Regions from separate parts of the Streptomyces sp. NBC_00376 genome, predicted to be linked through region 3. Evidence: riboswitches for the same ligand, from Rfam matches in the RefSeq annotation. Region 3 holds a riboswitch; each other region holds the start of a gene.
The links. A riboswitch is a leader RNA that binds a small molecule or an ion and turns the genes downstream of it on or off. The one in region 3 is predicted to bind cobalamin.
Positions count from the first base shown of each region.

Region 1: it holds a riboswitch for cobalamin, as region 3 does, so the genes downstream of both, OG842_RS03535 (FecCD family ABC transporter permease) here and OG842_RS27535 (prenyltransferase/squalene oxidase repeat-containing protein) in region 3, are expected to answer to the same signal.
Region 2: it holds a riboswitch for cobalamin, as region 3 does, so the genes downstream of both, cobN (cobaltochelatase subunit CobN) here and OG842_RS27535 (prenyltransferase/squalene oxidase repeat-containing protein) in region 3, are expected to answer to the same signal.

Region 1 is NZ_CP107960.1:749,727-759,271, reverse strand. It holds gene OG842_RS03555 (amidohydrolase family protein) at 216-1,517, shown strand; gene OG842_RS03550 (heparinase II/III family protein) at 1,598-4,405, opposite strand; gene OG842_RS03545 (hypothetical protein) at 4,688-5,362, opposite strand; gene OG842_RS03540 (hypothetical protein) at 5,565-6,041, shown strand; cobalamin riboswitch at 6,141-6,294, shown strand; gene OG842_RS03535 (FecCD family ABC transporter permease) at 6,396-7,505, shown strand; gene OG842_RS03530 (ABC transporter ATP-binding protein) at 7,505-8,290, shown strand; gene OG842_RS03525 (ABC transporter substrate-binding protein) at 8,306-9,328, shown strand; gene cbiE (precorrin-6y C5,15-methyltransferase (decarboxylating) subunit CbiE) at 9,422-9,545, shown strand, end outside.
Region 2 is NZ_CP107960.1:736,471-746,015, reverse strand. It holds gene OG842_RS03505 (cobalt-precorrin-6A reductase) at 1-121, shown strand, start outside; gene OG842_RS03500 (precorrin-2 C(20)-methyltransferase) at 350-1,855, opposite strand; gene OG842_RS03495 (precorrin-8X methylmutase) at 1,858-2,484, opposite strand; gene cobG (precorrin-3B synthase) at 2,559-3,878, opposite strand; cobalamin riboswitch at 3,925-4,073, shown strand; gene cobN (cobaltochelatase subunit CobN) at 4,145-7,741, shown strand; gene OG842_RS03480 (hypothetical protein) at 7,900-8,136, shown strand; gene OG842_RS03475 (hydroxyacid dehydrogenase) at 8,492-9,502, opposite strand.
Region 3 is NZ_CP107960.1:6,093,251-6,102,795, reverse strand. It holds gene OG842_RS27550 (ferredoxin) at 40-273, opposite strand; gene OG842_RS27545 (aldehyde dehydrogenase) at 273-1,733, opposite strand; gene OG842_RS27540 (MBL fold metallo-hydrolase) at 2,014-3,054, shown strand; cobalamin riboswitch at 3,265-3,402, shown strand; gene OG842_RS27535 (prenyltransferase/squalene oxidase repeat-containing protein) at 3,517-4,791, shown strand; gene OG842_RS27530 (SCO2322 family protein) at 4,788-5,474, shown strand; gene OG842_RS27525 (energy-coupling factor transporter transmembrane component T) at 5,471-6,640, shown strand; gene OG842_RS27520 (ABC transporter ATP-binding protein) at 6,637-8,349, shown strand; gene OG842_RS27515 (ECF transporter S component) at 8,346-9,164, shown strand; gene OG842_RS27510 (transglycosylase SLT domain-containing protein) at 9,485-9,545, shown strand, end outside.

The sequences.
Region 1 (9,545 bases), 5.3 Mb from region 3:
ACGTCGGGGCGACGGTGGTGTCGACCGATCGGATGATGCGGGGCGCGAGCACCTTGCCCACTTCGTATACCAAGAGGGTCGAGCTGGTAAGTCATTAGTGAGGAAACAGCTTATTCCGCGCAGGGTTTCGGGTGAACCCTTGCCTCGCCATGCATCTTGGCATACAAAATGGCTCCCGGTTGTGTATCGGATACATCGGATACGAGGAGCCCGCCATGTGTGTCGAGTCCGTCCCGCCCCCCTCCAGCCGGCTCACGCGCCGTGGTGTGCTGGCAGGGGCCGCAGCGCTGGCGGGAACAGCAGCCGCCCTGTCGGTGGCACCGTCCGCGGTGGCGGCGCAGCCGAGAACACCGGGCAGCACGGCCGCGCACTCGGGCGACCTGGTCGTCGAGGGCGGCACGCTGCTCGACCCGGAGACCGGACACGTCACCGAGGACGCGGTCGTCGTCATCCGCTCCGGCACGGTGCGGGCGGCCGGCCCGCGCGACCGGGTCGAGATCCCGGACGGCGTTCCGGTCCTGGACGCGCACGGCAGTTGGGTGCTTCCCGGTCTCGTCGACGCGCACATCCACCTGAACACCGCCGCCGAGGCGCTCGACGCCGTCCGCCAGGGCGCCACCAGCGCACGCAGCGGCTCCACCAACTTCTACCAGGACATCGCCGTACGGGAACTGGCCCGCCAGGCCCCCGCCCTGGCCCCGCGACTGCGGACAGCGGGCATCTTCGTCACCCCCGACCTGGGTGACACCATCCTGGCCGACACGGACCTCACACCCCTCGCGCGTTCGAAGGACGGCGTCCGTTCCGCCGAGGCGCTGCGCCGGGTCGTCGAGGTGAACGTCGCCCGCGGCGCCGACGTGATCAAGACGCGCGTCAACGAGCGCGCGGGTCTGCCGGAACAGGACCCGCTGGCCCAGGTCTACTCGTACGAGCAGCTCTCCGAGGTCGTGGCGGCGGCACGACGCAGCAGCAAGGGCGTGCTGTGCCACAGCTACAGCGAGCGCGGCTGCGACGACGCGGTCCGGGCCGGCGTGCGCTCCCTGGAGCACGGGGTTTTCGTGGGCGAGCGCACCCTGCACGACATGCGGCGCAGGGGCACCGCCTTCACGCCGACGCTGAGCGCGATCGCCGGACTCGCCGACTCGTCGAACCCGGTGCTGGCCGAGCGCGGGCGTGCGTATCTGCCGGTCCTGAAGGAAGCGGTGCGAACGGCCCACCAGATGGGGATCCTGGTGGTGGCGGGCACCGACTCCTCCGGCGGCAAGGTCAAGCCGATCGGACGCGAGGTGGAGCTGATGCACGCGGCGGGTCTCACGACGCTCGACGCGATCCGCACGGCCACCACCCGGGCCGCCCGGCTCCTCGGCCTGGAAGAGACGGTGGGCCGGCTCGGCCGCGGCTTCGCGGGCGACGTGATCGTGGTGGACGGCGACCCGCTGGCCGATGTGACTGTGCTCAAGCGGCCGCAGCATGTGGTGCGGGCGGGCCTGGTGGTCCGGGGCGCATCCGCATCCTGACGTCAGCCGATCCGGGTCAGGCCGTGCCGGGCGGTGAACCGATCCGGATCAGGCCGTGCCGGACGGCGAACCGGTCCCGATCACGCCGTGCCGGACCGCGAACCGATCCGGATCAGACCCTGCCGGGCCGTGAACCGGACCGGCTCACCGTCCACCGTCACCCTCCGCGCCCATGGCGCGGCGACCTCAAGACCGGTTGCCGCGCTCAGGCCCGACAGGGCGACAACGCGCCGCTCCCGGTCCAACTCCGCAGCCAGCATGCCGAGTTCACGGTCGGCGCGGACCAGTGGCTTACGGCCGTGCAGCAGCACCGTTCCGCCGGCGAGCAGCAGCCGCTCCATGCCGTCCGTCGCTTCCGCGTACGCCACGCGTGCGTCGGAGGCGTACGGGCCGAAGGCCCGCTCGTCGCCCGCCCCGTCGGCGTGCAGGTACCACCCGGAGCTCCGGCCGGCCCCGAAACGCAGCGCGGACGCGCCGACACCGGTGCGCACCCGCGTCACCTCGGCGTTGTCGCCGGAGCCCTCGCGGGTCGGGAGCAGCAGTGTGTCCAGACGGGCCGTTCCCGAGGCCTTCAGGGTGTAGGAGACGTACTTCGCCTCCGAGACGGTGTAGAAGGCCGGTGAGTAGTAGCCGTCATCGAGCCCGGCCGCGAGCGGGCCCGGATCGGACGGAACGATGCGGATGTTGGCACCCGTGGTGAAGGCGCTGCTCGCGGCCTTGCTCGTGGGGTCGACCGAGAGACGGGCATCGGGCAGGGAGTGCCACGTCTGCTGGTACGAGTGCTCGGCCAGGTCGTGCGGAGTGAGTACGTCGGAGACGATCCAGAAGCGCCCGCGGACGAACAGCACCGTGCGGCCGTGCCGGGCGGCTGCCGAGGCGTCGGTCCACCCGTCCGCCAGGTCGAACCACGGGCTGTGCGCCTGGCTCAGCCCGGCCGCGGCGTCGAGCACCTGCGGGACGCCGTCGACGGTGACCGTGTTGCGGGACCGGGAGTCGAAGCGCAGCCAGTTCGACTTGGGGTCGCTGCTGTAGCTGAAGGCGCCCATCTCGGGCAGCAGCGGCCTGCCGTACGCGTACACCGCCACATCGAGGTCGTCGCGCACCGAGTGCGGACCGCGGTCGGCGGAGAACCGCAGGTACAGATCCTGCTCGGCCCAGCCGGTGCGCTGCACGGCGGTCCGGGTCACGGGGTAGATCACCGAGGTGTGGCCCGGAGCCCGGCCCGAGGTGCCCCCGGTGGCCACATGGCGCAGCTCCTCGTCGGCCAGCAGATCGGCCAGGACGGTGAGGCCCGGCGACCAGTCGGCGGTGCCCGAGTCCCCGTACGACGGGTCGCGGACGTCGGGGTACGCCTGGTCGGCGAGGTACCACGACAGGGCGCGCAGATCCTCACCGGCCGCGAAGCTCTCCCCATTGGCCTTGAGCAGGGCGGCGTTCTTGCCGAAGGTCTGGGCGACCCCCATCGCGTAGCCGGAACTCGCCTCGACGTAGCCCCCGTCCGGGTACAACGCGGAGCGCAACTGATCGCCGAGGAACGTCTGAGCATCGGCCAGCCACTGCGAACTTCCCTTGAACTCCGGGAAATACAGAGCGAGTCCGAGCAGCGTGCTCCGGATCGAGATCATCCAGTTGGGGGTGTTGGAGGTGGTCGTCGCCAGATAGCGGGCACCGGCCACGAAAGCCCGCAGAAGCGTGATGTTGGTCCCTGCAGTGAGGGAGGAACTGGTGCGCAGCACGTCGTACGCATAGGTCCAGTTGAGGTATCGCCAGCAGGCGTCCAGATTGCGCGGGAAGCCCGGCACCCCGCCGGGATAGCCTGCGGCATCCTGGATGAAGTCCGTCATCAGGGCGAGCAGCCCGGCGGCGAGCCTCTCGTCCCCCGAGGCGCGGTACGCGTCGGCCACGGGGCCCGCGAAGTAGAAGCGCGGCAGCTGGTAGCTGTACTCGGGGTCGGAGCCCGCCGGCCCCTTCCAGTCGAAGCCGCCCGGGTCGCCCTGCCACGAGAAGGTGTTCTGCACGGTGTTGTTCCAGGTGCGCTTCGCCTCGTCGAAGGCCTCCTTCTCCTGGAAGAGGACCACCTGCTTCGGTGCGTCCGCCGTGGCGTTGCGGCCGGTCAGTCTGAGCACGGCCTTCGTCGGTGCGGAGGCGAGAGCGCTCAGATCGAAGCTCAGGTAAGCCTTGCGGGTCTGCGGCCCGTACGGGCCCGTACCCTCGTCCCGCACCTGCAGCTTCGGCTCGCCGCCGAGGACCGTACCGGCCAGGTCACCGTTGGTGATGTAGGTGTCATGGGCGGCCGCCAGGTCATGGACCGTACCGTCGGCCAGCGTCACCGACAGCACGGGACCGCCGCTCGCGGCCTGACGCGAGCGGAACTCGGCTGTGGTCGCCTCCTTGTGACGAGCCATCAGCATGAAGCCGACCCAGCCCGAGCCATGGGCGGAGCGGGCGTTGCGGGTGACGTCGGCGGTCGACTCCGCCTCGGTTCCGGCCACGGTGAGCGTGGAGATGTATGCCTCGCCGGTGCCCAGGGTCCAGAAGTGGTCGAGGAACAGCTCTTCCTGACCGGCGACGAAGATGTTGTTCTGTACCCAGGGCGGCGGAGTGCGTCCCTCGCGGGTGCGGTAGTAGGCCAGCAGGGCGGCCGAAGCCCGTTCGTACGCCCCGGACTTCGCGGCCGTCTCGACCTCGGCGAGCGCACCGAACGTCGCGTAGTCGAGCGCGGGCTCCTTCGTCCAGGTGCTGGTGGCGGGGTTCCAGACACCGAAGAACTCGTCCTCGGACGGCACCGGTGCGGCGGCGGCCGGGATCGACGCGAACAGCCCGCCCGCGCTGACGGCGAGTGTTGTGGCGATGGCTGCGCGCAGCACAGCCCTGCGGCCGAACTCCATGGCTGCTCCCGAGATCCAGTGATGCACGAAACTGCGCGCCCGGTCACCGTGTGTGACCGCCGCCCCTCTGCTGCCGTTACGAGATGCAGGGAATCTAGAGCGCTTACTATCGGCGGTCAAGGCTCCCGACCTCGGTGATCGGCCGCTCCATGGCGGGGTGAACCCTCGTCTCCGGAAGGGTGGTTGGAAACGCTTACTGTCGTGTGACGGAGGCAGAGATCGAACGGTCACGTGAGGCTTGCGGCCTGTTTCCCCCGGGCGGGGCAGACGGACGACGAACCGCTACAGGCCCAATTCGGGGTAATGGCCGCGTTGATACGTCGACAGATCGGAGATGGCAAGCTGTGCCGCACCCCGGCAGATCACGCAGGCACGGCTCCGCCGGCACTCCCGGCAGTTCTTCCGCCCATGGGTTTCGTCGTGAACCCAGCCGCGTCCCCCGCACCCGGGACACCAACCCAGACCGTCGCACTCGTAGCACAGCACGAATCCGGCCGTGACCGTCTCGGCCGTGCGCACCGGCTCCGGCCACTGGAACTCCTCCGGCTCGTACAGGGCCATCGCCGGCGTCTGCCCGCTGAACGACACGTTGGGTCCGTGGTCGATCGCACGGACCTCGATGCTGCAACCGTCGTGGCGGCCGGTGACCATGATTCGGGGCGTCCCATCGGCGTCCTCCTGCGACGTCGCGCACTCCCAGCCCGCCGATTCGAGCAGGACGACCGCGCGAGACGCGATGGCGGCGCCACTGACATTCGCGCGGCGCTTACCGACGAAGCAGCCGGCCGAGTACTGGTGGCGGAGCGGTTCATGCCAGTCGACGATGCGCGGCTCGTCGAGAAACAGCAGGCGCAGATCACTGCCGGGAGCCAAGTCGTATATCAGCTCGACCAGTTGCGCCCGCAGGACTCGGCCCAGCCGGTCCAGCTCTTCCCGCGCACCCGGTATGGGACCCATGACGCCCCCTCTCGCCCGGCCCTGCCATCGCCAGGCATCCCGCTCGACCACCGGGATTCTATTCGGCGTTCGTATGAATCGGGCCTGCCGCGCTGTGGCACAGTTGCCTTGAGCGGGTCGGAGCGTACGGGGCGTCGGGTCGGCGGGTGGTCGGCGGACTCCGAGAGGCGGTGCCGCCCCGAACCGACGGAACGAGGACGGTATGTTGCCGGTAGCCACGCAGGCCGAGGCCCGTGCGCAGTTGCTGCGGCACTTCACCGGGACGCTCCGGGCACTGCCCGCCGAACTGGCCCTGGCGCTATGGCATCCGGACCTCCCCAAGGCGAGGTTTCACGACGGCGTCACCCTGCCCGCGAACCGGATCGACGACGACACCGTCCTGTTCGCGTCCTTCGACATCAGGTATTGGGTGCTCGGAACCACCCCCGACACCTGCGACCAGTATTTCGACGCGGTGATGCGTGTCTGGAGTGATCAGGGCTGGCCGACGCGGACCTTCAGCACCTCGCGCCCGCTCGCGGGAAACGCGGGCACCCCCGACGGGTACGGATTCAGCCTCACGCAGAGTGTCAACGGGTACCTGAGCATGGCCGGGTCGACACCGCTCTTCGTGGCCGACTCGGACACCGGAGACCCGTTCCCGACCCGGATCGACCACCCGGCCGCATCGCGGAACTGAGCACCGCCCATGTGATCGCGGGGTGCTCGGGCAGGAGCGCCGCGCATCGGTCCCGGAGCGGGCCGGCCGGTCGCACGGAGGCCTGCGCCCGCTTCGTTGTGGGGTGTCCCGCACCACCTGTCCGCGCGAGCTATAAGCTGCACATGCCCCGCGGGGGAAGTCCGGTCGAAATCCGGCGCTGACCCGCAACGGTAGGCGGAGCCCGACATCGGGCCCCGTGAGCCCGATTACCCGCGGTGGTGAAGGCTCCTGTCAATTCGCCGTGGACTGCGAGTGGTGCTGCGCAGGGCGCTTCGCGCCCGGGCTGCTCCTTTGATCACGTAGGTGCACGGCCCGAGGCGAAAGCGACCGCCCGTGGCCACACCCCTCGACCGCAAACCCGCCGTGCCTCTGCGCACCTCCCGCGCCGCGGCCGGGCCCGCGCCGCCCCGGCGCGTGTCGCTGCCACTGCTGCTGGCCACCCTGTGCGCCGTGCTCCTGGTCTCGCTCGTCTGCGGGGCGGGGATCGGGGCGTCGGGGCTCTCCTGGGGCGAAGTGCTGCACTGCCTGTGGGCCGGGCTGACCGGCGGCCGGATAGCCCCCGATCAGGTACCGGCGTACACCATCGTCTGGGAACTGCGCTTTCCGCGCGCCGTGCTGGCCGCGGTCGTCGGGGCCGGACTCGCGTCCATCGGCGTCGCCGTGCAGGCCATGGTCCGCAACGCCCTCGCCGACCCGTTCGTCCTCGGCATCTCCTCGGGCGCGGCCGTCGGTGCCAATGCCGTGCTCATCTTCGGCGCCTTCGGCGCGCTGGGCATCTGGGCGCTCTCCACGGCGGCGTTCCTCTCCGCGCTCCTCGCCATGATGCTGGTGTACGCGATCGCACGCACCGCCCGCGGTCTGACCCCGCTGCGGCTCGTCCTGACGGGCACCGCGATGTACTACGGCTTCTCGGCCGTCACCACGTTCATGGTGTTCGCCGCCGAACGTGGCGAGGCCGCCCGCTCCGCGATGATGTGGATGCTCGGCAGCCTCGGCGGCGCCACCTGGTCCTCCGTGCCGATCGCGGCGGGGGCCGTGTTCGGCGGCCTCGCCCACCTCGCCTGGTCGGCGCGCCGGCTCAACGCCCTGGCCATGGGCGACGAGACCGCCGCCGCACTGGGCGTGGACGCGGGACGGCTGCGCAAGGAGCTCTTCCTGGTCTCCGCGGCCGTCACCGGGGCGGTCGTCGCGGTGAGCGGCGCGATCGGCTTTGTCGGCCTGATGGTGCCGCACGCCGTCCGGCTGCTGGTCGGCGCCGACCACCGCCGGCTGCTGGCCGTCGCACCACTGGCGGGCGCCGTTCTGCTGATCTGGGTGGACATCCTCTCCCGTGTGCTGCTCGCGCCCGCCGAACTGCCGGTGGGCGTGCTCACCGCGGTCATCGGCGTGCCGTGCTTCGTACTGCTGATGCGCCGCCGCTCCTACACGTTCGGAGGCGCGTGATGCGGATCGACATCGATGCCCTGACGGTCGAGATCGCCGGCGCACGGCTGGTGGAGGACGCCACGCTGGGAGCGGGGGAGGGGCAGCTCGTCGGCCTGGTCGGCCCCAACGGCAGTGGGAAATCAACCCTTCTGCGCTGCGTCTACCGGGCGCTGCGCCCCTCCTCGGGGACGGTGCGGCTCGGCGGCGAGGACCTGTACGCCATGAGCGCGCGCGAAGGGGCCCGCCTGCTTGCCGCACTGCCCCAGGAGGCGGTCGCCGAGTTCGACTTCACGGCCGCCGAGGTCGTGGCGATGGGTCGGCTGCCGCACCAGCGGTCGATGGGCCGCACCACCGACGAGGACCGGCTGGTGTGCGAGACCGCCCTGGCGGACGTCGGCGCACGCCACCTCGCCGAGCGCGGCTTCCTCACACTCTCCGGCGGCGAGAAACAACGGGTGCTGATCGCCCGCGCACTGGCCCAGCGCCCCCGGCTGCTGGTGCTCGACGAACCGACCAACCACCTGGACATCGCACAACAGCTGGAAGTGCTGGCCCTGGTCCGCCGCAGCGGACTGACCGTCCTCACCGCGCTGCACGACCTCAACCTCGCCGCACTCCACTGCGACCTGCTCCATGTCATCGACAACGGCCGGATCGTCGCGTCCGGCGCCCCGCACGACGTGCTCACCCCCGCGTTGCTGGCCGAGGTCTTCGGCGTACGGGCACACCGCGTCCCGCATCCGGAGACCGGCGCCGTACAGCTGCTCTTCGACCGCCTCCGCCCCGCACGATCCGACTCCTGAGGAGCCGCTCCCACCATGCCCGACCTCGCACGCCCCGCCGCATTCGCCCTCGCGGCCGCCCTGCTCCTCACCGGCTGCGGTGCGGACGTTCCCAGCCGCCAGGAAGAGAAGACCGCTGCCCGGAACGGGGACGGCCACTACCCGGTGACCATCGAGAACTGCGGAGAGAACAAGACGTACGACAAGGCCCCGCAGCGCGTGGTCACCAATGACGTCGGCATCACCGAGATCATGTTCGCGCTCGGACTTGAGGACCACATGGCGGGCTATGTGATGCCCGAGGACAAGGGCGACCTCACCTCCGTTCCCTGGAAGGACGGCTACCGGAAGACCAAGTGGCTCTCCAAGGACCGGATCAACAAAGAACTGGTCATCGACGCCCGCGCCGATCTGGTCTTCGCCGGATGGAACTACGGATTCAGCGAAGGAGACGGATTCACCCCCGCCGAACTCCGGCGGGTGGGCATCGACTCGTACCTGCTGAGCGAGTCGTGCCGCAACGGCCGGGGGAAGGCTCGCGGCGTGATGGCACCACTCGACGCGCTGTACACCGATCTGCGGAACCTGGGCAGGATCTTCGATGTCGAGGACCGTGCGGAAAGCCTCGTCGCGACGTTCCGGAAGCAGGTGACCGAAGCGCGGGCCGGGGCACCGAAGGGCGCCGACCGCCCACGGGTCTTCCTCTACGACGACGGGCAGGACAAGCCGCTGACCTCCGGTGTCTACGCCGGACCGCACGACATCATCACCAAGGCGGGCGGTGATCACATCATGAAGGACCTCAAGGACAGCTGGGTCACCGTGGGCTGGGAGACCGTCGTCGACCGCGATCCCGAGGTGATCGTGATCAACGACTACGGTGACACCGGTGCGGAGCAGAAGAAGAAGTTCCTGAAGTCCTATCCGCCGCTGGCCAACGTGTCGGCCGTCAAGAACGACCGGATCTTCGTTCTCGACTACGCGGATCTGGTGGAAAGCCCACGCAATCCGGCGGCCGTCGGCTCACTTGCCGCATATCTGCAGAAAGTGACCTCCTGAGTGAGGCTCCGGGGCGGCCACCTGGCCGCTGCCCGATCACGGCCGGACAGTAGAGTTCGGCTGCGTCATCCACTGAACACCGAGGTACCGTCCGTGACTCTCGCACCACCCGAACAACCCGCCCCACCTGCGGTGACCGTCGTGGGAATCGGCGCCGACGGATGGGCGGGACTGCCCGAAGCGGCGCGCACGGAGCTCGTCGACGCACAGGTCCTCA
Region 2 (9,545 bases), 5.4 Mb from region 3:
CGAGGCGCGGATCCCGGTGGTGGTGGTGCGACGGCCCCCCGTGCCCCAGGGCATCCCGGTCGTCGAAGGCCCGGAAGCGGCCGTCGCCTGGCTCCGCGCACACATCCTGCACGGCAGCTAAGGGCTGTCCGGTAATCCCTGGTGGATCAGCGTGCGGCGTCAGACGCGGTGCATCGCAAGGCGGAGGGACGCCCGAATACTGGATGTATTCGGGCGTTCCGACAACGCGGCGAGGGATGGGGTCTCCCCAGCTCGAGCGCAGCCGAGAGCTTGGGGAAGTGGCTGTCGTCGCACGCCCGCCAGGGATCACGGGACAGCCCTCAGCCGACGGCCGCGCCCCGACAGGCTCTCAGCCCTCCGGATAGCGGCGGGGCGTCCAGACGATCTGCCGCCCGTCACCGCGCTCGACCCAGCGGGTCTGCGAGGACCCGACGAGCAGGATCGTGCGCATGTCGACCTCGGCGGGGTCGAGATCGCCCAGGCGCACGGTCCGCACGCTCTCGGCGGGCCCGCCGACATCCCGGCCGAGGACCACGGGCGTGTCCGGCGAGCGGTGTTCGAGCAGCAGGTCACGGGCCTTGCCGACCTGCCAGGTCCGGCTGCGCGAACCAGGGTTGTACAGCGCGAGCACCAGATCCGCCGTCGCGGCGGCGCGCAGCCGCTCCGCGATCACCTCCCACGGCTTGAGCCGGTCGGAGAGCGATATCGTCGCGTAGTCGTGGCCCAATGGCGCACCCGCCCGCGCGGCGGCGGCGTTGGCCGCCGTCACCCCCGGCAGCACCCGCACCGGGACCTGCGCGTACTCGTCCTGCGACGCCACTTCGAGGACGGCCGTCGCCATGGCGAAGACCCCGGGGTCGCCGCCCGACACCACGGCCACCCGCCGCCCGCGCCGGGCCAGATCGAGGGCGAACTCGGCACGCTCCGACTCGACCTTGTTGTCCGAGCCGTGACGCACCTGCCCCGGCCGCACCGGCACCCGGTCCAGATACGTGGTGTAGCCGACCAGGTCGTCGGCGGCGGCCAGCACTCCGCGCGTCTCGGGGGTCAGCCACAGCGGACCGGCCGGGCCGGTACCCACCACGGCCACCTCGCCACCCTCAGGGGCACCTTCGGGACGCGGCGCCCCGATCCGGCTGGGCAGGACCGCGACCGCGAAGTACGGCACCGAGCCGGCGTCGACCTCGGCCAGCTCGCCCACCCGCTCCCCGGCCATCGTGGCGCGCTCCACGTAACGCACCTCGGGCAGCCGCCCGGACGCCTCGAAGGCGCCGCGCACCGCGGGAAACGTACGGCCCAGCTTCATCACCACGGCCGCGTCGGTGGCGGCGAGACGCGCGGTCAGCTCCTCCTCCGGCAGCGTGCCGGGCAGGATCGTCAGCACCTCCTCGCCCTCCACGAGCGGGGTGCCGAGCCGAGCGGCGGCCGCGCTGACGGAGGTGACGCCCGGGATCACCTCGGTCGGGTAGCGGTCGGCGAGCCGCTTGTGCATGTGCATGTACGAGCCGTAGAAGAGCGGGTCGCCCTCGGCCAGCACGGCGACCGTCCGCCCGGCGTCGAGGTGCGCCGCCAGACAGGCCGCCGCCTCGGCGTAGAACTCCTCCATCGCCCCCCGGTAGCCGCCCGGGTGGTCCGTGGTCTCCGTCGTGACGGGGTAGACCAGCGGCTCCTCGACATGGTCGGCACGGATGTGCTTCGCCGCGATGGACCGGGCGATGGACCGCCCGTGCCGGGCGCTGTGATAGGCGATCACATCGGCCTCGGCGATGATCTCAACCGCGCGTACGGTCATCAGAGCCGGATCACCGGGGCCGAGCCCGACCCCGTACAGCCGGCCCGTCTTCTGCTCGCTCACGTCTACTCTTCCTCGCTGGCGATCGCGTTGAGGGCGGCGGCAGCGATGGCGCTGCCGCCGCGACGGCCCCGTACGATCAGATGCTCCAGCCCGGACGGGTGCGCCGCCAGGGCGTCCTTGGACTCGGCGGCACCGATGAAGCCGACCGGCACACCGATGACGGCGGCGGGGCGGGGCGCGCCCTCCTCGATCATCTCCAGCAGCCGGAACAGGGCGGTCGGCGCGTTCCCGACAGCCACGACCGCACCCTCCAGCCGGTCCCGCCACAGCTCCAGGGCGGCGGCGCTGCGGGTGGTGCCCAGTTCCTTCGCCAGGCCGGGCACCGACGGGTCGGAGAGGGTGCACACCACTTCGTTGTCCGCGGGCAGCCGCTTGCGGGTCACACCGCTGGCGACCATCGCCACATCGCACAGGATGGGTGCGCCGGCCCGCAGCGCGGCACGGGCGCGGGCGACCGCGTCCGGGGTGAAAGCGAGATCGCGGACGAGGTCGACCATCCCGCAGGCGTGGATCATGCGGACCGCGACCTGGCTCACATCGGCGGGCAGCCCCGCGAGGTCCGCCTCGGCACGGATCGTGGCGAAGGACTGGCGGTAGATCGCCGGTCCGTCCTTCTCGTACTGGTGCACAGTGCTTTCGCTCTCTTCCTCGGGCGTGCAACGGTCGGGTGCAGTCGGGTACAGGGTGAGTCGGGCGTACGGGATCAGCCGCGCGTACCGCGGGCCGCGGCCACCGCCGCGGCGAGCACGCCGGGGCGGTCGGGGACGTTCACGGGGGCACCCCGCTCCTCGCCCCGTACGAGGGAGATCCGGTGCCCGTCGGGGGTGGCGACGACGTCGACCCACTCGCCGCGGGGATGGCCGCACCGGCGTTCGCAACCGGACCAGTACACCGGCAGCAGGCCCACGGGCCCCACCACGGCCGCCGCCCGGCCCCGCACATCGGCCAGCGACTTCGCGCAGCCGGGCCGGCCGATACAGGCACCGACCCCGGTCCAGGGGGAGTCGGGCCCGACGACGAGGCCGGTGGCCCCCAGATCGTCCAGCAGCCCAGACGCCCGCCGCCGCTCCACCCCCGGTACGACGACCCCGCGCCACGGTGTCAGCCGCAATTCGCCACGCCCACCGTGCCGGGCCGTCTCCGTCAGGGTCCGCCACTGCGCCGGGGTGAAGCGCCCCAGCGGGATGCCGACGGACAGCGCGGCCCCGTCGTGCGGGCCGGTCACCACGCCCGGGGCGGGACCGTCCGAGCCCGGCGGGCAGTCTCGGTCCTCGGTGGAGGCGGCGCCGGAGCCCTCCTCCCGCAACCGCCGTACGACCTCGTCGAGAAGCGGGCCGGCGCCGCCGGGCAGATCCCTCACGCGCCAGGCACCGGTGCCCGACGCCCGTTCCAGAAAGACCTCGGCCGCCATGAGGGCGGCCTGCGGCGCCTGCGCGCCGGGTATCCGCACCACGGTCCGGTCCGTGCCGATCCGCAGCAGCGCCGCGCCGCCGTCCTGCGCCAGCAGCGTCACATCGCCGCCCAGCGCGTCCACATCGCCACGACCGTCGTCGAGCACGAACAGGAACCTGCCCGACAGCCCGGCCGTCCGGTCGCCCGCGCACAACAGCTCGTCCAGCGCCCGGAGCCACGGTCCGACGTCCCGCGCCCCCCGGCCGTCGAGCCCCGACAGCGGCGAGGCCACGATGTTGCGTATCCGCTCGTGGCGGGCGGAGGGCAGCAGCCCCGCTTCGCCCAGCCGGACGGCCAGTTCGCCACCGCAGTCCCCGCCCAGCCCGCGCAACTGGACATTGCCGCGCGAAGTGAGATGCAACTCACCATCGCCCAGGCTCTCCGCCACCGCCCCCAGCGCATCCGCCTGCACCGCGGTCAGCAGACCACCGGGCAACCGGACCCGGGCCAGAGCGCCGTCGTCCGCCCCGTGCAGCCGCAGCGTGCCGGGACAGGCGTCACCGCGGCCCCGGGCAGACGCGTCTGCGGGCAGCGAAGGCGAAGTGGCAGGTGGGGGCATGGCGGCGAGCATACCGACCATCCGACCGGATCCGTATGCCTCCATCAGCTGACCGGCCCTTACTATGCCTAGTGACGGGCCATCCGGCACGTCGTCGCCACAGACGGCGACAGGGGAGGAAGTCCGGTGCGATTCCGGCACGGTCCCGCCACTGTGAGCCCGGCCCCGGCCGGGCGAGTCAGGAACTCCCTTCCCCGGCCCTCGACTCCGTCGAGCAGGGGAGACTCCATTCCGACACCGCCCGGGGCGTGGACACCCCGAGGAAGGCCCGACGCCGCATGATCCTGCTCCTGTCGACGTCCGACACCGACCTGCTCAGTGCCCGCGCCTCGGACGGCCCGGTCCCCTACCGCTACGCCAACCCCTCCCGGCTCCCGCTCCAGGACCTGCCCGAGCTCCTCGACGGCGCCGACCTGGTCGTCGTCCGCCTCCTCGGCGGCGTACGCGCCTGGCAGGACGGACTCGACCAAGTCCTCGCCACCGGACGCCCCGTCGTCGTCCTCACCGGCGAACAGGCCCCCGACGCCCAGCTGATGGCCGCCTCCACCGTCCCCATCGGCATCGCCGCCGAGGCCCATGCCTACCTGGCCCACGGCGGACCCGCCAACCTGGACCAGCTCGCCCGCTTCCTCTCCGACACCGTCCTGCTCACCGGCCACGGCTTCGCACCGCCCGCCCCGGCACCCTCCTGGGGCCCGCTGGAGCGCACCGCCCGCCGCACCGACGGCCCGGTCGTCGCCGTGCTCTACTACCGCGCCCACCACATGAGCGGCAACACCGCGTTCGTGGACGCCCTGTGCGATGCCGTCGAGGACGCCGGCGCCCGCGCGCTGCCGCTGTACGTCGCCTCGCTGCGCACCCCCGAGCCCGAGCTCATCGAAGCGCTGCGCGCTGCAGACGCGATCGTGACCACCGTCCTCGCCGCGGGCGGCACCCGGCCGGCCGAGGCATCGGCGGGCGGCGACGACGAGTCCTGGGACGCCGGCGTCCTCAGCGGCCTCGACGTCCCCATCCTCCAGGCGCTCTGCCTCACCGGTTCACGCACCGACTGGGAGGACAACGACGAGGGCGTCTCCCCGCTCGACGCCGCCAGCCAGATCGCGGTCCCCGAGTTCGACGGCCGCCTGATCACCGTGCCGTTCTCCTTCAAGGAGATCGACGAGGACGGCCTGCCCGCGTACGTCGCCGACACCGAGCGCGCCGCCCGCGTCGCCGGGATCGCCGTGCGCCACGCCCGGCTGCGCCACATCCCGGCCGCCGAGAAGCGGATCGCGCTCGTGCTGTCCGCGTACCCGACCAAGCACTCCCGGATCGGCAACGCCGTCGGTCTCGACACCCCGGCCAGCGCCGTCGCCCTGCTGCGCCGACTCCGCGACCAGGGATACGACTTCGGTACGCAGGAGGTCCCCGGCCTCGTGTCGGGCGACGGCGACGAGCTGATCCGGGCCCTGATCGAGGCCGGCGGCCACGACCAGGAGTGGCTCACCGAGGAGCAGTTGGCCCGCAACCCGGTCCGGATCCCGGCCGCCGACTACCGGCGCTGGTACGCGACCCTCCCGGCCGAGCTCCGCGAAGCCGTCGAGCAGCACTGGGGCCCCGCCCCGGGCGAGATGTTCGTGGACCGGTCGAGCAACCCGGACGGCGACATCGTGCTCGCCGCCCTGCGCCGCGGCAATCTGCTCATCCTCATCCAGCCGCCGCGCGGCTTCGGCGAGAACCCGATCGCGATCTACCACGACCCCGATCTGCCGCCCTCGCACCACTATCTGGCCGCCTACCGCTGGATCGCCGCCTCCGCCGACGACAACGGCTTCGGCGCCGACGCCATGATCCACCTCGGCAAGCACGGCAACCTGGAGTGGCTGCCCGGCAAGAACGCCGGCCTCTCCGCCGCCTGCGGCCCCGACGCCGCCCTCGGCGACCTGCCGCTGATCTACCCGTTCCTGGTCAACGACCCGGGCGAGGGGACGCAGGCCAAGCGGCGCGTCCACGCCACCCTGGTGGACCACCTCGTACCGCCGATGGCACGGGCCGACAGCTACGGGGACATCGCCCGCCTCGAACAACTCCTGGACGAGCACGCCCAGATCGCGGCGATGGACCCGGCGAAGCTCCCGGCGATCCGCGCACAGATCTGGACCCTGATCCAGGCCGCCAAGCTCGACCACGACCTGGGGCTGGAGGACCGCCCCGAGGACGAGGGCTTCGACGAGTTCATCATGCATCTCGACGGCTGGCTCTGCGAGATCAAGGACGCCCAGATCCGCGACGGCCTGCACGTGCTGGGCGGAGCCCCGGCCGGCGCCGACCGGGTCAACCTCGTCCTCGCGATCCTGCGGGCCCGCCAGATCTGGGGCGGCACCGCCTCCCTGCCCGGCCTGCGCGAGGCCCTCGGGCTCGACGAGTCCGCCGCGACCCGCGTCACCGCCGACGAGGCGGAGGAGCGGGCCCGCGCACTGGTCCAGGCGATGGAGGACGCCGACTGGTCCCCGGACGCCGTCGCCGAGGTGGCGGCCGGGCACCCTCGGGCGGTCGCCGACATCCTCGCCTTCGCCGCCCGCGAGGTCGTCCCGCGGCTGGCGGCCACGACCGACGAACTCGACCACGCCCTGCACGCCCTGGACGGCGGATTCGTTCCCGCAGGACCCTCCGGCTCCCCGCTCCGCGGCCTGGTCAACGTCCTGCCGACCGGCCGCAACTTCTACTCCGTCGACCCCAAGGCCGTACCCTCGCGCCTCGCCTGGGAGACCGGCCAGGCCCTGGCCGACTCGCTCCTGGAGCGCTACCGCACCGACAACGGCGACTGGCCCACCTCGGTCGGCCTGTCCCTGTGGGGCACCAGCGCGATGCGCACCGCCGGTGACGACGTCGCCGAAGCCTTCGCCCTGCTCGGCGTCCGCCCGGTCTGGGACGACGCCTCGCGCCGTGTGACCGGGCTGGAGGCGATCCCGCCGGCCGAGCTCGGCCGGCCGCGCATCGACGTCACTTTGCGCATCAGCGGCTTCTTCCGCGACGCCTTCCCGCACACCATCGGCCTGCTCGACGACGCGGTCCGCCTCGTCGCCTCCCTGGACGAGCCGGCCGAGCAGAACCACGTACGCGCCCACGCCCAGGCCGACCTGGCCGCCCACGGCGACGAACGCCGTGCCACCACCCGTATCTTCGGTTCCCGCCCCGGCACGTACGGCGCCGGTCTGCTCCAGCTCATCGACTCCCGCGACTGGCGCACCGACGCGGACCTCGCCGAGGTCTACACGGTGTGGGGCGGCTACGCCTACGGACGCGAGCTCGACGGCCGCCCGGCCCGCGAGGAGATGGAGACGGCGTACAAGCGGATCGCGGTCGCGGCCAAGAACACCGACACCCGCGAACACGACATCGCCGACTCGGACGACTACTTCCAGTACCACGGCGGCATGGTGGCCACCGTCCGCGCCCTGCGCGGCACCGCCCCGGAGGCGTACATCGGCGACTCCACCCGCCCCGAGACGGTCCGCACCCGCACCCTGGTGGAGGAGACCTCCCGGGTCTTCCGTGCCCGGGTGGTGAACCCCAAGTGGATCGAGGCGATGCGGCGGCACGGCTACAAGGGCGCCTTCGAGCTGGCCGCCACCGTCGACTACCTCTTCGGCTACGACGCGACGACGGGCGTGGTCGCCGACTGGATGTACGACAAGCTCACCGAGACGTACGTCCTGGACCCGACGAACCGCGAGTTCCTCCAGCAGGCCAACCCATGGGCCCTGCACGGCATCGCGGAACGCCTCCTGGAAGCGGAGTCCCGCGGCATGTGGGCCAAGCCCGACCCGGCGATCCTCGACGCCCTGCGCCAGGCGTACCTGGAGACGGAGGGCGACCTGGAGGGCGAGGACTGACTCCCGGGGGCCCGGCTCCGGACCAGCGGTCGGTCACGGGTGTCCGGGCCCCGGGGGCGTCACCCCATTGCCCCAGGTAGACGCACTGTTCAGCGAAGGGGCGTTACCCGTCCTGCCGCCGGGCATAGTGTCGCCCGTGGCGTGGAAGCGATCTACGCATGACCGAAAGTGCCAGTCCTTACATCTCGTCGGCCCGGATCACCGTGCTCGCGGTGCAGCCCGGTGACCCGCCCTTCCGCCTCGTGGAGATCGACGGGGAGGTGGTGAGCGCGGCAACCTCGATGGTGGATGTGCTTGCCGCCGCCTCGGCCGCAGGAATCAAGGTCCATGACCTCGACGACCCGACTGTGGTGCGGTGGGTGGGGGGCGGGAAGTTCCACTGGCGGCCGCACTGAGAGTTGCCGCGCGGCGGCCCCGCGGGTCGGGCGGCGGGTTCGAATCGCCGCCCGACCTCCGGCGGCAGCTCGGCGGGGCGCCGACGATGGTCCGCGACCACCGTCCGAAAACCCAACGCGCGGAAACCGGCACGCGGAAACCCAACAACTCGGGACCCAACAACTCGGGACCCAACACCCAGAACCGCGAGCCAACACCCGAACCTCGGCTCGCGATTACAAAACGCCAACCCACGAGCGCGTCACAGGCCGGGGCCGACGGCTCGGCCGGGCCCCGAACTCTCCCGTCCCGCGCTGACGTTCCACGCACGTTTCGCTGACGTTTCGCTGACGTCCCAGGTCTGCCGCCGCCGCATCAGGCCAGCGAGGCGGCGCGGGCGGGGTCGATCGCGTGCTGGAGAGGTTGGTCATGTATAAAGCGTCGGAGTTCGTCGAGCACAAGCTCTCCGAGGCGATGGCGTTCGGCCCCGAGGGCACCGCCGAGGTGGGGTGTCAGGACGACGTTGGGAAGGGTGAAGAGTGGCGAGTCATGGGCGGGAGGCTCCGGGTGCGTGACATCGAGTACGGCGGTGAGGTCGGGTCTGGCGTGCAGGACCTGCGCCGCGGCGGTCTCGTCGATGAGCGCGCCGCGTGCGGTGTTGATCAGCGTCGCGCCCGGCCCCAGGGAATTCAGCAGCCGTGCCCCGATCGTGCCGCGGGTCTCGGGCAGGAGGGGCGCGTGGAGGCTGACGACATGGCAGGTGGCGAACAGCTCCTCGATGCCGACCAGCCGGACGCCCGCCTGCCGGGCGGTGTCGGGGGAGGCGAGGGGATCCGTGGCGAGGACCTCGACGTCGAAGCGGCCGAGGTGGGCCGCGACGAGACGGCCGATGTGCCCGAGCCCGAGCAGGCCCACGCGTGACCGGTAGGCCCCCGGCACCTGGGGGTTGTGCGGGAAACGGCGGCTGCTCGCGACGTCCCGGGCGATGCGATGCACCTGCTTGAGGCCCAGGAGGACCTGGGCGAGAGTGAACTCCGCGACCGGGACGGCGTTGGCCGCGGCCGCGGAGACGATCGGGACGCCGCGTGCCCAGAAGGCCGGCGTGGTCAGGTGCCGCACGGAGCCCGCGGCGACGAAGACCGCCCGCAACCGGGGGGCACGCGAGAGGAAGGCGGCATCGAGCACGGGCGCGCCCCAGCCCGTGAGCAGGACATCGACCTGTCGCAGCACGTCGGGATCCTCGTCGAGCTGCTGCCGGGTGAGGGGTGGACCCTGCAGGTGTACGAGACGTTCCACTTCGGCTAGGACCTCGCGGGGATAGACGTCCGCCCTGCGTTCTTCCTCCATGACCAACAAGGCTGTCGGTGTGCGGGCCGGCTCGTTCATGGCGTTACGCTCCTCGGCTCTTCGCTGACAGGCGGTCAGTGAT
Region 3 (9,545 bases):
CCGGACAGCCCTCGGTCCTCAGTTCTCACTCGTCAGCCCTCAGTCCTCCGGCGGAAAGACGACCTCCCCCGTCCCGATCAACGTGATCGTGATCGCCTCGACCGGGCATCCCTCGGCGGCCGTGAGGACCTTCTCGTCGGCGCCGGTCTCCGGGTCCGACGGGCGCGACTGCCGGGCGGAGTCCAGCGCGAACCGGCCCGGCGCGTGGTTCAGGCACATCCCGGAGCCGATGCAGATGCTCCGGTCGACCTCGACGGCCCAGCGGTCCCCCATCATGCCCCCTCGTATCCGGCCGGCAGGTGGATCATCTTGTGCTCGAAGTACTCGCCGTAGCCCTCGGGCCCGAACTCCCGCCCCAGGCCTGAGTTCTTGTACCCGCCGAACGGGCCGAGCATGTCGAGGCTGAAGGTGTTCACGCTGTACGTGCCCGTCCTGACCCGGCGGGCGATGTCGATGCCGCGTTCGGTGTCGGCGGTCCAGACGCTGCCGCTGAGGCCGTAGTCGGAGTCGTTGGCGATCCGTACGGCCTCGTCCTCGTCGCCGTACGGCAGCAGGCAGATGACGGGGCCGAAGATCTCCTCGCGGGCGATGCGCATGGAGTTTTCCACGTCTCCGAAGAGGGTCGGTTCGACGTACCAGCCCCGTTCCTGGGACGCCGGACGGCCGCCACCGGTAAGGATCTTGGCGCCTTCGTCCTGCCCGATCCTGATGTAGTCCAGCGAGCGCTGCTGCTGGCGCCGCGCGACCAGCGGGCCGAGTTCGGTGGCCGGGTCGAGCGGGTCGCCGACCTTCAGCGCACCCGCCGCGGCGGCGAACGCCTCCGCCGTCTCGTCGTAGCAGGAGCGCGGTACGAGAATGCGGGTCTGGGCCACGCACGCCTGGCCGTTGATCATCCAGGCGAAGGGGACGATGCCCGCGACGGCGGCGTCCAGATCGGCGTCGGGGAGGATCACGGCGGCGGACTTGCCGCCCAGCTCCAGGGTGACCCGGGTGAGATTGCGGGAGGCGACCTCCATCACCCGGCGCCCGGCGGCCACCGACCCGGTGAACGACACCTTGTCGATGCCGGGGTGCCCGACCAGGTACTCGCTGACCTCGCGGTCGGCCGGGAGGATGGAGAGCACGCCCTCCGGCAGTCCGGCATCGGCGGCGATCTCGGCCAGGATGTAGGCGTCCAGCGGCGATTCGGGCGAGACCTTGAGCACGGCGGAGCAGCCGGCCAGCAGCGCGGGCGCGAGCTTGGCGGCGGCGGTGAACTGCGGAACGTTCCACGGCACCACGGCCGCGACCACCCCGACCGGCTCCCGGCGCACCAGCAGCGGCCCGAGCGCCCCGGTCCGCCGCTCCTCGTACGCGAATTCGCGGGCGACGGTGATCGCCGAGTCCCACACCATCATCGCGGCGAGGGCCTGCACCATGACGCTCGACGTGTACGGCGTGCCGTTCTCCGAGCTGATGACCCGGGCGATCTCCTCGTAGCGGACGGCGAACGCGTCCTTGATCCTGGTCACCACCGCGATCCGCTCGTCCAGGCTCATCCGGGGCCAGGGCCCCTCGTCGAACGCCCGCCGCCCGGCGGCGACGGCCGCGTCCACGTCCGCCTCACACGCATGCGGCACCCGGCCGATGACCTGCTCGGTGTGGGGCGAGACGACCTCGATGGTGTCCCGGCCCAGCGGATCGACCAGCTCCCCGCCGATGAACAGTTTTCCGTGTTCGACAAGCTCGGTCATGACTGCTGCCTCCCGCGGCGCGGTGCGTTGCCCGAATCGGCGTCCGGTCCGGATCGGCATCCGACTCGGTATCCGACCGGGTGCCCGACCCAGGATCTGACTCTGTGTCAGAACTGATACCAGTTCCAGTTCCAGGTGTCCACGTCCGTGACAGCACCCCGAACGAGATGGTCGACCGGGGCTACTACTGGAACAAGTTCTCGTTACAGTGGGCCCGACGCACCCACACGCGGGCGCGACGGATCGCAGCAGCACGTCGCCGAGAGAGATGGGGACCTCCATGACGCAGGTGACCGACCACGGCGGGGGCGTGCACAGCATCAAGGTGCCCATCCCGGACAATCCGCTGGGCCACACCCTCGTGCACGTCCTGGACACCGATCGGGGACCGGTCCTGATCGACACCGGATGGGACGATCCCGAGGCCTGGGACACGCTCTGTGCCGGGCTCGCCGCCGTCGGCACAGAGATGGCCGACATCCACGGGGTGGTCATCACCCACCACCACCCCGACCACCACGGGCTCTCCGGGCAGGTGCGCGAGGCCTCCGGGGCCTGGATCGCCATGCATGCGGCGGACACCGCGATCGTGCGCCGTACCCGGGAGTCCGAACCCGGCAGGTGGCTGACTTATCTCGCGGCCAAGCTCACCGCGGTCGGAGCGCCCGAGGAGCATCTCGCGCCGTTGCGGGCCGCCGCGGCCGACGGGGGCCGGATGCGGACGCTGCCGGGGTTGCGGGCCGCGCTCCCGGACCGCGAGATCGTCCCCGGTGAGCTGCTCGATCTGGCGGGGCGCAGGCTGCGGGCGATCTGGACGCCGGGGCACACGCCGGGGCATGTGTGCCTGCACCTGGAGGAGGAGCACCCGGGCAATCTGCCGGGCCGGGGGCGGCTCTTCTCGGGGGATCACCTGCTGCCGGGGATCAGTCCGCACATCGGGCTGTACGAGGACCCGGACGATGCCACGGCCACCGACCCCCTCGGCGACTACCTCGACTCGCTGGAGCGGATCGGCCGGCTCGGGGCCGCCGAGGTGCTGCCCGCCCACCAATACGCCTTCACCGATGCGGCGGGGCGGGTACGGGAGCTCCTCGGGCATCACGAGGAGCGGCTGACCGGGCTGCTCGGGCTGCTGGCGGAGCCGCTGACACCGTGGGAGCTGGCCGAGCGGATGGAGTGGAACCGGCCCTGGGAGCAGATCCCGCACGGCTCCCGGAACATCGCCGTCTCGGAGGCGGAGGCGCATCTGCGGCGGCTGGTGAAGCTCGGGCGCGCGGAGGCGGTGCCGGGGGCCGATCCGGTGGCGTACATCGCGGTGTGAGGCGTGGCGGTCCGGTGGCGTGCGGCGCGGTGTGAGCGGTGGCGGTCCGGTGGCGTGCGGCACGGTGTGAGGCGTGGCGGTCCGGTGGGGTGCGGCGCGGTGTGACCGTCGCGTGCCTCGCGGTGCGAGCGCGACCTGCGGTGCGGAGCGGAACGGAGTGATGTACGTCTCGGTGTGATCAGGGGGCGCTCCTCCCGGCCCGGCCCCCGCCCGGACCCGCCCGGTACAGTGTGCGGGTCGTCATCATGCCCGTTCAGGGGGAAGCCGGTGCGAATCCGGCACTGACCACGCAGCCGTGAACCGTCTTCGCAGGCGGTGAGTCGGAATGCCCTGTCCGCGGTCGTGACCGGCTCGGACCACCGGATCCCCCGGTGGTCGGCACCGTCGAGGTATACGGAGCCGGAGCCTGGTGCCTGAGCGTGCCTGTGCCCGGTTCACCCCGCAGGAGAGGCCCCGCCCGCCATGACCGTACGTCGCAGCGCAGCAACGCTCGCCGCCACCGCCGCCGTGCTCTGCGCGGCCGCTGCGCCGGTCGCGGTGGCAGCGCCGTCCCCGTCGCCCTCGCCGTCCGTCGCGCTGCCTTCCGGGCTGTACGGCACGGCGGACCCCACCTACGACGGCGTGTGGCGGCAGTCGATGGCCTTCCTCGCCCAGCGGCTCGAAGGGGTCACCCCGGCCGCGAAGTCGGTGGACTGGCTGATCTCCCAGCAGTGCGCCGACGGTTCCTACGCCGCGTTCCGGCCCGATGCCGCCAAGCCGTGCGACGCGAAGACCGTGCGGGACACCAATGCCACCGCGGCCGCCACCCAGGCCCTGGTCGAGGTGGGCGGGCACCGCGAGACCGTGAACAACTCGGTGCGCTGGCTGAAGTCCGTGCAGAACGAGGACGGCGGCTGGGGCTACACCGCGGGCGCGCCCACTGACGCCAACTCCACCTCCCTGGTGATCGGCGCCCTCGCCCGCCAGGGGCAGCGGCTCGCGGACATCACGACGCCCGGCGGCAAGACCCCCTACGACCCGCTGCTCGCGCTCGCGATCCCGTGCGGCGGGAAGGACGGCGGTGCCTTCGCGTACCAGGCCGACAAGAAGGGCGGGCTCGCCGCCAACGCGGACGCCACCGCGGCCGCCGTGCTCGGCACGATGGGCAAGGCGATGGCGGTCGGGAACAACGCCGCAGGCAAGGCGCCCAGTTGCCGGCCCGGTCCCGGGCTCACGCCCGAGCAGGCCGCCCAGAACGGCGCCCACTACCTCACCGGTGCCCTCGCCGGCAGCGGCCACCTGAACCAGGCGCCGATGCCCGGTGCCACCGACACCACCCCGCAGCCCGACTTCGGCAACACCGCGGACGCGGTCGTCGCGCTCTCCGCGGCCGGCCACCAGGACAAGGCGGCCGGGGCCATCTCCTGGCTGAAGAAGAACTCCGCGGACTGGGCCGCCCGGAGCGGCCCCGCCGCCTACGCCCAGCTGATCCTTGCCGCCCACGCGACCGGCAACAACGCCCGGGACTTCGGCGGCGTCGACCTGGTCGCCCGGCTGAACGCGGCCGGCCCCGAGCCCGCCGCCGTGGTGACGCCCGACCCGTCCGCCGACACCGGGTACGAGCCCACGGAGAAGGACCAGGTCCACAGCGGCGACGACGTGATCGGGGGCGTGTGGTGGTACATCGGCATCGGCCTCGTCCTCGCCGCGATCGCGTTCTTCCTGATCAGCGGTCGCCGGAAGAACAGGCAGCCGTGAGGCGCGCGGGACGGACCACCGCGCTGCTGGTGGTCCTGGGCGCCGTCCTGGCCGTGCTCGGCGCGGGACCGGCCCAGGCGGCCGGCTACCGGTACTGGTCGTTCTGGGAGAGCTCCGGCTCCGACTGGACGTACGCCACCCAGGGCCCGTCCCTGGTGCGGCCGGACGACGGGGCGGTGCAGGGCTTCCGGTTCTCGGTCAGCGAGGACTCCCAGGACTCGGCGAAGCCTCGCCGCGCCCCCGACTTCGCGAAGATCTGCGCGGTCACCCCGGCGAAGGACGGCACCAAGCGAATAGCGCTCGTCATCGACCCGGGCACGGCCGCGGACGCCCCGGCCGGTGAGACTCCGCCCGCGCCGCGTACCGCGTGTGCGCGGGTCGCCCCGGACGCGAGCGCCGCGGAGGCGCTCGCCTCGGTGGCGAAGCCGCTGCGCTACAGCAGCGACGCGATGCTCTGCGCCATCACCGGCTACCCGGGCTCCGGCTGCGGCGAACAGGTCTCCGGCGACGGGCAGGGCACGCCTGCCGGATCGGCGTCCGCCTCGGCCACACCGGCCGGGTCCGCCGCGTCCTCCGGCTCCGGCGGCTCCTCCGGCCCGTCCGCCGGGGTGCTCGTCGGTGTCGGTGCCGTACTCCTGCTCGGCATCGCCGCGGTCGTGCAGTCCCGCCGCCGCCGCGGATGACCGCCCAGACCGGCTCCGCCGTCCTGGCGCGCCGGCGTCCGCTGCGCGCCCCCGAAGCGACCCGGAGCAACGCCCTGCCCGCCGGGGCGTGGTGGCTGTGGGCGCTCGGACTCGCCACCGCCGCGTCCCGGACCACCAATCCGCTGCTGCTCGGGCTGCTGATCGCGGTGGCCGGCTATGTGGTCGCCGCACGCCGCACGGACGCGCCGTGGGCCCGTTCGTACGGGGCGTTCATCCGGATCGGGCTGTTCGTGGTCGGTGTGCGGCTCGTCTTCTCCGTCTTCCTCGGTTCGCCGATCCCCGGTACGCACACGGTGTTCACGCTCCCCGAAGTGCCGCTGCCCGACTGGGCGAAGGGGGTCAGGATCGGCGGCCGGGTCACCACCGAGCAGCTGCTCTTCGCGCTGTACGACGGGGCGAAGCTGGCCACGCTGCTGATCTGTATCGGGGCGGCGAACTCGCTCGCCAACCCGGCCCGGCTGCTGAAATCGCTGCCCGGCGCGCTGTACGAGGCGGGGGTCGCCGTCGTCGTCGCGATGACGTTCGCGCCGAACATGGTCGCCGACGTGATGCGGCTGCGCACCGCACGGCGGCTGCGGGGCCGTCCGACCGGCGGCATCAAGGCGGTCCTCCAGATCGGACTGCCGGTCCTGGAGGGCGCGTTGGAGCGGTCGGTCGCGGTGGCCGCGTCGATGGACGCGCGCGGCTACGGGCGCACCGCCCAGGTCCCGCCCGCCGTCCGCCGCACCACGAACGTCCTCACGCTCGGCGGGCTGCTCGGGGTGTGCGCCGGTACGTACGGGCTGCTGGCCGCGCAGGGCGCGGTGTACGGGCTGCCGGTGCTGATCGCCGGGCTCGTCGCCGCCATGGCCGGGCTGCGGCTCGGCGGGGCCCGCTCGGTCCGTACCCGCTACCGGCCCGACCGGTGGGGTGCGCGGGCCTGGCTGGTCGCGGGTTCGGGAGTCGCGGTGGCGGTGGCGATGATCTGGGCGAGCGTTGTCGACGAGGCGGCGCTGCACCCCGGGGTCGTCCCGCTGGTCGCGCCGGTGCTTCCGCTGTGGCCCGCGGCGGCGGTGCTGATCGGGCTGCTGCCCGCGGTGGTGGCGCCGGTGCCGCCGACGGTGGGTGCGCCGGTGGGCGCGGCGAATTCCAAGGAGATCCAGTGATCCGGTTCGAGCAGGTCTCGGTGCGGTACGAAGGGACGGAGCGCCCCACCCTGTCCGGGGTCGACCTGACCGTGCCCGAGGGCGAGCTGGTGCTGCTCGTAGGCCCGTCCGGGGTCGGCAAGTCGACGCTGCTGGGTGCCGTTTCGGGTCTGGTGCCGCACTTCACCGGCGGCACGATGAGCGGCCGGGTCACGGTCGACGGGCGTGACACCCGTACCCACAAACCGCGTGAACTCGCCGACCTGGTCGGCACGGTGGGCCAGGACCCGCTCTCCCACTTCGTCACCGACACGGTCGAGGACGAGCTGGCGTACGGCATGGAGTCGCTGGGCCTGGCCCCCGACGTGATGCGGCGGCGGGTCGAGGAGACCCTGGACCTGCTGGGGCTCGCCGGGCTGCGCGACCGGCCGATCGCCACGCTCTCCGGCGGTCAGCAGCAGCGGGTCGCGATCGGTTCCGTCCTCACCCCGCACCCGAAGGTCCTGGTACTCGACGAGCCGACGTCCGCCCTGGACCCGGCGGCGGCCGAGGAGGTCCTCGCCGTGCTGCAACGGCTGGTGCACGACCTGGGTACGACGGTCCTGATGGCGGAGCACCGGCTGGAGCGGGTGGTGCAGTACGCGGACCGGGTCGTCCTGCTGCCGTCGCCGGGCGCCGCCCCGGTCGTGGGCGAGCCCGCGGACGTCATGGCCGTCTCCCCGGTCCGCCCGCCGGTCGTCGCGCTGGGCCGGCTGGCGGGGTGGGAGCCGCTGCCGCTCTCGGTCCGCGATGCCCGGCGCCGGGCGGCGGACCTGCGCGAACGGCTGGCGCCGGTGCGTCCGCCCGCTCCGGGGCCGGTGGCCGCTCCCGCCCCGGTGCCGCTGAGCCCCTCCCCCGTGCGGCGCGGTGTCCTGGCCCGGCTGCTGGGGCGCGGCGCGCGGACGGCCGATGTGCCCGAGCCGGTCGCCGACGTCACGGCCCGGGTCGAACGGCTCGGCGTACGGCGCGGGCGCGTCGAGGCGCTGCGCCGGGTGACGCTCACCGTCGCCCCCGGCGAGACCGTCGCCCTGATGGGCCGCAACGGCTCGGGCAAGTCCACCCTGCTGGCCGCCCTCGTCGGCATGGTCGAGCCCACCACCGGCACCGTCCTCGTCGGCGGCCGGGCCCCGCACCGCACCCAGCCGCGCGAGATGGTGCGCCGGGTCGGGCTCGTACCGCAGGAACCGCGCGATCTGCTGTACGCGGACACCGTCGCCGCCGAGTGCGCCGCGGCGGACAGCGACGCGGGCGCCGCCCCCGGCAGCTGCCGGGCCCTGGTCTCCGAGCTGCTGCCCGGCGTACCGGACGACACCCATCCCCGCGATCTCTCCGAGGGCCAGCGCCTCGCACTCGCCCTGGCCGTCGTGCTCACCGCGCGGCCCCCGCTGCTGCTCCTGGACGAGCCGACCCGTGGCCTGGACTACGCGGCGAAGGCCCGGCTGGTCGGGGTGCTCCGGGGCCTCGCGGCCGACGGCCACGCGATCGTGCTGGCCACGCACGATGTGGAGCTCGCGGCGGAGCTGGCGCACCGGGTGGTGATCCTCGCCGACGGGGAGGTCGTCGCGGACGGGGAGACCCGGCAGGTGGTGGTCTCGTCCCCGGCGTTCGCCCCGCAGACCGCGAAGATCCTCGCCCCGCAGGAGTGGCTGACCGTGGCCCAGGTGCGTGCCGCGCTGGGAGAGCCGTCATGAGCGGCCGCCAGGTGCGGCCGGTACGGCTCGGGCCGCGCGCGATCGCCGCGCTCGTCCTCATCAGCGCGATCGGGGTGGTCGCGTTCGGCTGGCCGCTGCTGGCCGACCCCGGTGCCGGTCTGGCGCACTCGCAGGACGCGCCGTGGCTGTTCGCCGCGCTGCTGCCGCTGCTGGTCGGGGTGGTCGTCGCGATGATCGCGGACTCCGGTCTGGACGCGAAGGCGGTGGCGATGCTGGGGGTGCTGGCCGCGGTCGGCGCGGCCCTGCGGCCGCTGGGGGCGGGCACGGCCGGGCTGGAGCCGATGTTCTTCCTGATGGTGCTGAGCGGCCGGGTGCTCGGGCCCGGCTTCGGCTTCGTGCTCGGCTCGGTGACGATGTTCGCCTCCGCGCTGCTCACCGGCGGGGTGGGGCCGTGGATGCCGTTCCAGATGCTGTCGATGGGCTGGTTCGCGATGGGCGCGGGCCTGCTGCCGGGCCCGGACCGGCTGCGCGGGCGGGGAGAGCTGCTGATGCTGGCGGGGTTCGGCTTCGTGGCGTCGTTCGCGTACGGCACGGTGATGAACCTGTACGGCTGGACGATCGTGCCCCCGGCCGGCTCGGGCATCTCGTTCCACGCGGGCGATCCGCTGGCGGACAACCTGGTCCGCTTCCTCGCGTACTGCGCGGCCACCTCGCTCGGCTGGGACCTGGGCCGGGCGGTGCTCACCGCGGTACTGACGCTGGCCGTCGGTCCGGCGCTGCTGAAGGCGCTGCGACGGGCCACCCGCCGCGCCAACTTCGAGGCCCAGGTCACATTTGACGCTCCCCGCGAGTGAGGGCTCCCACAGGCCCTTGGTCCTCCACTATGCGGGGTAGTGGTCGGCCGTGAATCGTGGGGCCCGCTCGGCGCCCCATCCGACCTGCCATGACGCCTTCGGGTCGGTCGGGGCGGACCGGGGCCCTTCGGTCCGGGTACGAGACGGGCTCGCATCCGGGGTCGTTGCCATGGCTGAACGCCGCCGCTAACACTGGATGAGTCGCCGAGCACCGCGGGGTCCGCCGAACCGGACCGCGGTCGACGAAGACCGGCCCACCAGCACGACCGCACGATCCGGACCGGCCCGCGACTCCCCCGTACCCGACGTCAGGACTCTCTGTGTCGTTCGCCCGCAACATCCTCGCCAAGCCCCGCACCGCCCGCCGCAAGTCCGCCGTCG